DNA from 2 places in the Polaromonas sp. P4_H1 genome. Region 2 is predicted to be linked to the other one. Evidence: riboswitches for the same ligand, from Rfam matches in the RefSeq annotation. Region 2 holds a riboswitch; the other holds the start of a gene.
The links. A riboswitch is a leader RNA that binds a small molecule or an ion and turns the genes downstream of it on or off. The one in region 2 is predicted to bind glycine.

Region 1 (5,193 bases), on a different contig from region 2:
TCCAGGTCTTCGACGTCACCGCTGGCGGTGAACTCCCGATCGTCGGATTTGACGGTCTTTTTGGCCAGAAAGTCATTGGCGATGTCGCCAATGTAGTCACCGTTGTAGGCGGGCTCGGGCCAGCCGGCATCGCCCGGCTTGAGGCCTTTGGCGCGCGCCTGCGTGCTAGTGGCCAGGGTCTGGATCTGCACGCCGGCGTCGTTGTAATAAAACTCGCGCCACACATCCCAGCCCTGCGTGTCAAACAGGTTGCAAATCGCATCGCCCAGCGCCGCCTGGCGGCCGTGGCCCACATGCAGCGGCCCGGTCGGGTTGGCCGAGACGAACTCCACAATCATGCGGTGCGGGCTGTCGGCCAATTGCATGCCGTACTGGTCTGCCCCTTGCAACACTTCCCGCACCACTTGCTGCTTGGCTTCGGGCTTGAGCCGGATATTGAGAAAACCCGGGCCGGCAATTTCGATCGCGTCCACCCAGCGCGCAAACGCGGGCGCCTGGAGCAGCAGCCCGCGCAGGTTTTCCGCCACCTGGCGGGGGTTGAGCTTGAGCGGTTTGGCCAGCTGCATGGCCGCGGTGGAGGCAAAGTCGCCATGGGCCGCCACCTTGGGCGACTCGAAGGCGGCCGCCACGGTACTGTCAGGCGCCATGGTTTTGAGGGCCTGGCCCAGGGCGTCCAGCAAGTCTTGTTTGATTTGAAGCATGGAGAGATTTTAGGGGCGTGGGCCCCGCGCTTCTGGCCAGCGCCTGGGCAATATGCGAGAATCTGCTTTCATTCAAGAGAGCGCTGTTGCCCTGCAACGGCCGCCGAAGGCGCAATCTCCCATGATCGCTCAGGTCCCCGTATTGAATGAAACATGCCGAATCTGGAGAGAGCTGCAGCGCAACGCTGCCGCCACCGAAGGAGCAAATCCTGGCCGTCAGCCCCGCTGATGCCGGGCTGAATCTCTCAGGTACCAAGGACAGTGGGAGCGGCACCAGCACTGGTGCACGCTGCCGCCCTGAAATTCACGATTGATTTCATAGCTGCCTGCGCGCATCCGTGCTGGCCTGTTGCCTTCTTTTCCTTGGGAATCTCATCATGAAAGTTACCGTATTGGGCGCCGGCGTGACCGGCATCACCTCCGCCTGGTTTTTGCGCCAGGCCGGCCACGAGGTCACCGTGGTCGACCGCCAGCCCGGCGCCGGCCTGGAAACCAGCTTTGCCAACGGCGGGCAGATTTCGGTCAGCCACGCCGAACCCTGGGCCAACCCGGGCGCGCCCCTGAAAGTGCTGAAGTGGCTGATGCGCGAAGACGCGCCTCTGCTGTTTCGCCTGCGCCCCGACCTGAACCAGTGGCTCTGGGGCCTGGACTTTTTGCGCCAGTGCACGCCGGGCCGCACCCGGCACAACATCAAGCAGATGGTCAACCTGGGGCTGTACAGCCGGGCCACGCTGCAAAAGCTGCGCACCGACACCGGCATCAACTACCAGCAAAAGACCGAGGGCATCCTGCACTTCTACACCAGCGAGCAGGAGTACGCCGATGCGCAGGGCCCGGCCGCGGTGATGCGCGAGCACGGCTGCGAGCTGGATATGAAAACCCCCGATGAATGCGTGGCCATCGAGCCCGCGCTGGCGGCCTGCCGCCCGCAAATCGTCGGCGGCAGCATGACGCCCAGCGACGAATCGGGCGATGCGCATGCCTTCACCCGCCAGCTGGCGGCCCTGTGCGCCGCGCAGGGCGTGGAGTTCCTCTACAACACCCGCATCGTGGGCGCGCGCAAGGAAGGCGATACGCTGCGCAGCGTGCAAATTGCCAGTGCCGAAGGGGTGGTGAGCGAGCTGAAGTCCGACGCCTATGTGATGTGCCTGGGCGCCTACAGCCCGCAGTGGGCCAGACTGCTGGGCCAGACCCTGCGGATTTACCCGGCCAAGGGTTATTCAGTGACGCTGCCGGTCATCAACGAAGCGGCCTCCTACAACGTGTCGCTCACCGACGACGAGTACAAGCTGGTGTTCTCGCGCCTGGGCAACCGCCTGCGCATTGCGGGCACGGCCGAACTGGGGGGCTACAACACCGACCTGAACCTGGTGCGCTGCGAGGCGATTGTGCGGCGCGTGCGCCAGCTCTTTCCCGACATGACCGACGGGCAAAATGCGCAGTACTGGACCGGCCTGCGCCCGGCCACACCATCCAACGTGCCCTACATAGGCGCCTCCAAAACCCGCAACCTGTTCCTCAACACCGGCCATGGCACGCTGGGCTGGACGCACTCCTGCGGCTCGGGCGCGGCGATTGCCGACATCGTCAGCGGACGCGCACCCCAAGTGGACTTTGCCTTCACCAGCCAGGTGCCCGAACGCAAACTGGTGTCGCTGGGCCGGCCCGCAACACAGGCATAAATCGGCTAAGTCGGCTAAATTGGTTGAGTCGGCGGGATTGGCTGCTGCCGGTTTGCGCGGGCGGCGCCAGCGACCGGCAGGCTGTTGAAATTCGCGCGGCGCCACAGGGCCATGCGAATCAGCAGCACTAAGCCGTCGGCCGGATGTGAAATTTCCCGTCCGCCACCAGCGCGTCATCCACCTCGACCACCGACACGCTGCGCACCTGCGCGCCGACCGGTCCGTGCCCCGCCCAGTCGATGATGTTCTGGACTGCCTGGGCTTCGCCGGCCACGGTGGCCTCCACGGAGCCATCAAGGCGGTTGCGCACCCAGCCGGAGAGCCTGAGTGCGTGGGCTTGCTCCGCAAAGGCCGCACGGTAGCCGATGCCCTGGACCAGACCGGCGATGCGCAACTGTTTTGCCATGTCTCATCCCTCTTACTGTTGCTGTTGCTGTTGCTGGATGCGCTGCTGCTTCTTCAGCAGCGTATTTTCCGCCAATGTCGGCCGGCAGGCGACGATCCGTTTCGAATCGAAATTCGGGATGCCCAGTCCGTCGCGCCAGCGCGGGCCTAGGGCCTGTGAACGCTATTTATGCAAATGCGAATGGGGTGAAAACAGCGCCAATCAAGGCGCGCGACGACGCCCAGACCGGGCGTCTGGGCTAGGAGCGCAACGCAGAGTGGCGCTGTTTTCACCCCATTCCCTTCGGGTTGCGATCAAAAAGGCCCTGCGCGGCGTTGCAAAGCCTTGGCGGGGTCTGCCCCGCCTGCGTTTTGCGCCTTGCTCATGGCCTTTTTGACTCGCAACGCATCTTGCATAAATAGCGTTCACAGGCCCTAGTTCAGCAAGACGCGGGCGGCCTCTTTCACCGCGCGCGTGAGGCGCTGGGCCAGCACGGGCTCGCGGGCCCAGTGCTGCCAATAAAGCGCCACGTCGACTGTTTTGCCCGGTAGCACCTCGGCCAGCGGCGGGCGGTGCGCACGGGCGGCCAGATGCTGCTCGGGCACCATGCCCCAGCCCAGGCCCAGCTCCAGCGCCAGTTCAAAGGCGTCCACCGCCGGGACAAAGTGACGCGGATAGAGCGCGTCGCGCAAATTGAAATGCTGCGCCAGGAAGGCATCCTGCAGGGCATCCTTGCGGTTGAAAATAATGGCCGGACTGGCCAGCAGGCGCTGCGCCGCCACCGTTGCCTTGCCGGCGCGCCACTTGTGTACCAGCGCGGGGGCCGCCACGCAGTGGTAGCGCATGATGCCCAGCGGCTCGGCCACGCAGCCCCGCATCGACTGCGCCAGCGTCGTCACGCAGCCCGTCACATCGCCGTTTTTGAGCGCGTCATGCGTATGGTCCTGGTCGTCCACCACGATGTCGAGCAGCAGCCCGTGTTTTTCAAGCGCCGGGGCGACGCCGGCCAGGAACCAGCCGGTCAGCGAGTCGGCATTGACGGCCACGCTCAGGCTTTGCAGCGGCACCGCCTTTGCGCCCGGATGGCGCCCTCCCTGCAGGTGGGCCAGCAGGTCCGCCTCCTGCAGCCTGAGCTGTTTGACATGCGCCAGCAGCGCCTGGCCCGCCGGGGTGGGGTGCAGCTGCTTGCCGCGCACCAGCAGGCGCTGACCCAGGGCGTCCTCCAGCGATTTGATGCGCAGCGACACAGCGGCCAGCGTCAGGCTCAGGGCTTTGGCGGCCGCACCAAAACTGCCGTGCTCGATCACGGCGGCGAGGGCATCGAGTTGGCGGGCGTCGAGCATCGGCGTGGTGTTCCCAGGTTGGTTTTATCAATTATTTATTGACCAATACCAATTTAACTTAAATTGATTTAACTCGCGATGGTTTTCAGGAACACTCCAGGGCTCGTTCCCGCAACAAACAAAGACAAACAAACAGGCCGCACAGAACAGCGCACCAACAGAAAATCACCATGCCAGCCTTCCCGACCCTCCTCTTCCCGGTTTTCCCGGCCCCGGCTTTCGCCGCCGGGCTGGCGCTCAGCCTGTCGCTGATCATGGCCATCGGCCCGCAAAACGCGCATGTGATGCGGATGGGCCTCTTGCGCCAGCACCTGTGGCTGACCATTGCGGTCTGCATCGCGACCGACGTGGTACTGATTGCGGCCGGCGTGCTCGGGCTGGCGCATCTGGGCGGCCTGTCGGACAAACTGCAGGGTGCCATGGTGGGCGCGGGCGCGGCGGTCCTGATCGCCTACGGGGGCCAGGCCATGCAACGCTTTCTCAGGCCAGCCGAAGCTGCGGCAGTCATGGCCACCCCGGGCCAGCCGTTGAACCGGCCCGTCGGCGCAGGCGTGTCACGTGGCCGGGCCATCACGCTGGCGCTCGCCCTGTCGTGGCTCAACCCGCACGCCTGGCTGGACACCGCCGTGTTGATTGGCTCGGCCTCGCTGGCCTACGCGCAACCCGAAAACGCACTGTTTGGCCTGGGCGCCGCGGCGGGCTCACTGCTGTGGTTCACCGCGCTCGGCCTGGCGATGGGGTGGCTGGGCCAGCGGCTCAACTCGTCGCGCCTCTGGCGCGCGCTCGATGGCCTGGTGGCGTTGATGATGTGGGGCACGGCCGGCTGGCTGCTGATCGGCCTGCTTTAGGGCGGCGAACACAAAGCGCCCAAAAACGGACCAAGCGGGGACTAAGCGGGCGAGGCCGCCGCCGAGCGCCAGAAATCCGGCTGGCTGTAATGGTGCTTCAGGAAGTCGATCCAGAGGCGCACGCGCAGCGGCAAGTGCTTGCGTTGCGGGAAGACGGCGTAAATGCCGTTGGGCGGCGCCGCAAACGCTTCCAGCACAGCCACCAGGTGGCCGCTGGCGATTTCCGACTCGACT
Region 2 (5,193 bases):
CCCAGCGCGTCCTGCGCATGGACCGTGATGCCCACGGTGGCGGTGTCGCCGTCAATCTTGAGCCATTCGTGGTCTTCGGTGTATTTGACAGTCATGAGGTTCTCCAGAAGTTCAAAAGTTCAGTGAAAAGGATTCAGCAAAAAGGATTCAACAAAAAGATTTAGCAAAAAAGATTCAGCAAGTTAACGTGAAAGTAGTAAGAGGCAGCCAAACACTCAGCCGCGGTAGTAGTGGTTGGGCACAAACGGCATGGCCGACACTTCCATCGGAACGGCCTTGCCGCGCACCAGGGCATTCACCCGCGTGCCGATGGCGGAAAACTCGGGGCTCACGTAGCCCATGGCCACCGGCTGGTTGATGGTGGGGCCGAGCAGGCCGCTGGTCACGGTGCCAATGGGCGCGCCCGCGGTGCTTTGCAGTTCGGTGTGGTCGCGCACAGGCACGCGCTCCAGCGCCACCAGGCCCACGCGCATTCGGGTAAGCGTTACCGGGTCGGCCAGCTGCGCCAGAATTTTTTCCGCACCGGGAAACCCTCCGGCGCGCGCGCCGCCGGTGCGCCGGACCTTCTGAATGGCCCAGTTGAGCGCCGCTTCCACCGGCGTGGTGCTGGTGTCAATGTCATTGCCGTAAAGGCACAGCCCCGCTTCAAGCCGCAGCGAGTTCCGTGCGCCCAAGCCAACAGGTTTGACTTCGGGCTGGGCCAGCAGGGCTCTGGCCAGCGTGTCGGCCTGCGATTCGTGCACCGAGATTTCGAAACCGTCTTCGCCGGTGTAGCCGCTGCGCGTGAGGAAGCAGTCGCAGCCCGCCACCGTGAAGCGGCCGCCGGTCATGAACACCAGTTTTTCAACGCCCGGCGCCAGGCGCTGCAAGGCGGTTACCGCCTGCGGCCCCTGCAGAGCCATCAGCGCCATCTCCGGCATGGGGATGACTTCGCACCGGCTGCCGATCTTTTGCTGGATGTGCGCGATATCACCGACCTTGCAGGCCCCGTTCACAATGAGGAACAGGTCGCCGCCCCCGGCGCTGTCGTGCATGTTGCGGTTGAAAAACATCAGGTCATCGATGATGCCGCCGTCGTCATTGAGCAGCAGGCCGTAGCGCTGCTTGCCGGCGGGCAGGTCGACCACATCGACGGGCAACAGGGTTTCCAGCGCAGCCGCCGAATCGGGGCCCACCAGGCGCAACTGGCCCATGTGGGACACGTCAAAAAGTCCCGCCGCCTGGCGTGTGTGGTGGTGCTCGGCCATCAGGCCCGCAGGGTACTGCACCGGCATGGAATAGCCCGCGAATGGCACCATGCGCGCGCTCAACTCTGCGTGCAAGGCATGCAGCGGTGTTTTGAGAAGATCTTCAGGGGTGACAGAAGAAGAGGAGGCAGAAGAGGCGTTAGACAAGGCATTCTCCGGGGGCAAACATGAATCCATGACCCATGGTCATGCGCTGCCCCTGCTGTCCACTTTACCTGAGAGATTCACCTGGCGATGCAGGCTTGCTCCTTCGGTGGGCCGCCTCAAAAGCGGCCTCTCTCCAGTAGGGAACGTTTTCCGGCGCCAGACGCCGGAAAACGGTTGCCAGTCCTTTTGCCTGAGCGTTCAGTGCACCATGGGAGTTAACTTCATGGTGTTCGTGCGCCTTCGGCGGTTTTCGCGGTGAAAACTCTCTCCTGACCTCTCAAGTGTAACGGATGCCGGATTCGGCGATTTGCACCCGACGGGGTGTTATCAGGTGCTATTTGAAGCCCAGCACATGGGGCAGCCAGGTGCTGAGCGCAGGCAGGAAAGTCAGCAGCACCAGCACCGCACCGTGCGCCCAAAGAAAGGGCATCAATTCCCGCACCAGCGGGCCCATGGGTACACGCGATACGTTTGATGTGACAAATAACAGGCCTCCCACCGGCGGCGTAATCATGCCCAGCGTGAGGTTGTAGATGACGATCATCGCAAAATGGATGGGATCTATGCCCAGCTTGACTGCAACGGGCGCAAGAATCGGCGCCAACACCATCACACCGGGCAGCGGCTCAATAAAAATGCCAAACAGCAGCAAAAAGATGTTCACGATGATCAGGAACATCCAGGGAGACAGATTCATCCCGATGATCCAGTCCGCCATCAGCTGCGGCAGGCCCTCGATGGTGAGAATCCATGCGAAAGAGGCGGACAGGCCAATGATGATCAGCACCGAAGCCGTGAGCAGGGCAGAGCGCGCCAGGATGTCGGGCAGGGCTTTCCATTCGAGTGTCCGGTAAACGAATTTGCCGCAGACCAGCGCGTAAAAAACAGCCACCACGGAGGCTTCGGTGGGCGTGAACCAGCCGGCCCGCATCCCGCCCAGAATCAGCACTGGCAGCAGCAGCGCAGGAATTGCCTTCCAGGTGGTGCGCCAGACCTCCGGCCACGGCGGCATGCCGCCGTCGCCTTTGTAATTGCGTTTTTTGGAAACTTGGAAATTGACAACGCACATCGCCACCGCAATCAGGATGCCGGGTAACAGACCCGCGACGAACAGTGCGCCGACAGAAACGTTATCGTCCTGCAGGGCATAGATGATCATGATGATCGACGGTGGAATGATGGGCCCGACAATGGCTGTCGCTGCTGTCAGGGCGGCAGCATAGGAGCGGTCGTAGCCAGCCTTGTCCATCATGCGGATCAGCATGGAGCCCGGTCCTGCGGCATCCGCCAGTGCGGAGCCGGAAATGCCGGAGAAAAAGGTCAGCGACACCACGTTGGTGTAACCCAGGCCGCCCCGCTTGTGGCCGACAAATTGCCCGGCAAAGCGCAGCAGTACCTCTGTGAGCGAACCACCGCTCATCAACTCGGCCGCCAGAATGAAAAACGGCACTGCCATCAGCGGGAAGCTGTCCACGCCGGTAAAGGTTTCCTTTAGCAGTACAAACAGCGGGTAGTTCTCCGCGAGAATCAGCGTGGCGGCGGTGGCAAGGCCCAGCGCAAAGGCAACCGGTACGCCAATGGCGAGAAAAAAGCAGGCTGAAATTATCAGCAGCAGGCTGGCGTTCATAGTGCCCCCACGCTTGCGGCATGGGCCGCCGCGCGAGGCCTTGCAGGCCGCGGCTCGCGAGACGCTTCGCCTCTATCGCCTGTCCAAGCCTGCTCAAGCAGGCTTGGAGCCGCAGGCTCCAGCCCCAAGGGGGCCTTCGGGTCTTGGAGCGGTCCGGCGGCCCTCATAGGGATGCACTCGCAGTCGCATCAAAATGCGCGTCTACGGCAAACAGCCGGTCGCGCACATAAACCCGCACGATCAGCAGCCAGTGCACGACCAGCAGCACGCCGCCAACCGGCATGGCCGCGTAAATATAGGCAAACGGAATCTGCGTGGCCGCCGTCAGCTGAAACATGGTGCGGCCCATGTACAGCCAGCCATACCAGATCATGAAACCGAAGAAGGCGAACAGCAGCGCAGCCACGACAGCCCGCGTGATGATGGCCAATGGCCGGGGCAGCGCATCCTGGAGATTTTCTACAGCGATGTGGCCGCCGTACCGAAGTACCGGTCCGGCACCGAGAAACGTCAGCCAGATCATCATGTGCCGGGAGACTTCTTCGGCCCATTCAATCGACTGGTTGGTCAGGTAGCGCAATGCCACGTTGACAAAAATGATGACGGCCATGGCCGCCAGCAGCAAAATCAGCGCCCAGCGGTTGGCGCTGAGGAAATAGCGTTCGAAGGTCTTCACTGTTGTTCTCGATTGTTCAGCCTGATTCTGCTGGCGGTGATCGCCAGGTGCGACGGGCTGGAGCCTTCCAAAAAAATGCCGCCCGGATAAAGCCGGGCGGCGCCAGGGTTTCGACGCTTAGCGTACGTCCTGGATCTTTTTGATATTGTCGGCGCCAAACTCCTTGGCATAGCTGGCGTAGGCCGGCTTCAGTGCTTCCCGGAAGGCGTTGCCGTCGACTACTTTGGTGACTTTCATGCCTTCTTTTTCCAGCTGGGCAATACCGTTGTTCTCGTCGTCATTGACCTTTTTGCGCTGGGCGGCACCCGCCTTTTTAGCTGCTTCGACAAATACCTTCTTGTCGGCGTCGGACAGCTTGTTCCAGGTTTTTGGGGACAGCAACAGCAAGGCCGGGGAATACACATGACCGGTCAGCGACAGGTGTTTTTGGACCTGCGAAAACTTGGAAGACAGGATCACGGGGATGGGATTCTCCTGGCCGTCCACGGTACCTTGCTGTAGCGCGCCGAACAGCTCAGGGAAGGCCATGGGCGTGGGCAGAATGCCGAAAGTCCGGTAGCCATCCATATGCACCTTGTTCTCCATGGTGCGCATTTTCAGGCCGGCGGCATCGGCGGGTTTGACAATGTCGCGTTTGCTGTTGGTCATGTGGCGAAAACCGTTTTCCGTCCAGCCCAGCGCAATGATGCCCTTGCTCGGGAACTTGCTCAGGATGTCCTGGCCGATGGGGCCATCCATCACCTTGCGTGCATGGTCGTAATCGCGAAACAGGAAGGGAATGTCAACAATCTTGACTTCGGGCACAAAGTTGCCCACAGGGCCGGTAGAGGTGTTCACAAGATCCTGCGTGCCAAGTTGCACCGCTTCGATTTGCTCGCGCTCTCCGCCCAGTGCAGAACTGGGGAACTGCTGGCATTTGTAGCGACCCTGTGTGTTCTTTTCGACTTCATCGCAGAACGTGGTGGAACCCACTCCGTAATGGGATTCCTTGGTGGTTGCGTAGCCGATTTTCAGGATGGTCTGTGCCTGCGCGGCAATACACCCCGTGGCCAGGGTGATACCGATAAGCAGTTTTGAAAGTTTCATGTCGTCTCCGGGGGGGGTGTCGTTCTGACGGGCCTCCGGCCAGTCAAAAGTTATCATACAACTCTGAATTATGTCCGCTCAGCCAGAGCCGCCACATTGGGGTTTTCGAGCACATAGCCACGAATGATGGTTTCAAAGTCGGGGTCGGGCTGCAAGCCGAGTCCGCGGGCGCGGACGGCATCGATGTGGGCGGGCCAGCTGGTGACGATTTTTGCAACCGCAGGGTCCGGCGTCCAGTCGATCAGTGCCGCAACCTGCTTGCCTGCCACGCGTTCCAGCGCCGCGGCCATATCGCCGGCCGTTGTCTTGAGCGCCGGCAGGTTGATGGCGGTGCGGGCGCCCCATTCGGCATCGCTGGCTTGCACGGCCCGTATCAGCCCGTCAATCGTGCGGCCTGGCGAAGACAGGGC

Region 1: linked by a shared signal. The riboswitch ahead of AC1DS5_RS00275 (D-amino acid dehydrogenase) and the one ahead of gcvT (glycine cleavage system aminomethyltransferase GcvT) in region 2 are both predicted to bind glycine.

Annotation. Positions count from the first base shown of each region.
Region 1 is NZ_JBFUKG010000001.1:55,686-60,878, forward strand. It holds gene argS (arginine--tRNA ligase) at 1-701, opposite strand, end outside; glycine riboswitch at 765-856, shown strand; gene AC1DS5_RS00275 (D-amino acid dehydrogenase) at 1,079-2,383, shown strand; gene AC1DS5_RS00280 (acylphosphatase) at 2,511-2,789, opposite strand; gene AC1DS5_RS00285 (HTH-type transcriptional regulator ArgP) at 3,203-4,111, opposite strand; gene AC1DS5_RS00290 (LysE/ArgO family amino acid transporter) at 4,282-4,959, shown strand; gene AC1DS5_RS00295 (LysR family transcriptional regulator) at 5,001-5,193, opposite strand, start outside.
Region 2 is NZ_JBFUKG010000009.1:195,429-200,621, forward strand. It holds gene gcvH (glycine cleavage system protein GcvH) at 1-95, opposite strand, end outside; gene gcvT (glycine cleavage system aminomethyltransferase GcvT) at 216-1,394, opposite strand; glycine riboswitch at 1,440-1,541, opposite strand; glycine riboswitch at 1,563-1,676, opposite strand; gene AC1DS5_RS13715 (TRAP transporter large permease) at 1,729-3,021, opposite strand; gene AC1DS5_RS13720 (TRAP transporter small permease) at 3,185-3,697, opposite strand; gene AC1DS5_RS13725 (TRAP transporter substrate-binding protein) at 3,815-4,783, opposite strand; gene denD (D-erythronate dehydrogenase) at 4,852-5,193, opposite strand, start outside.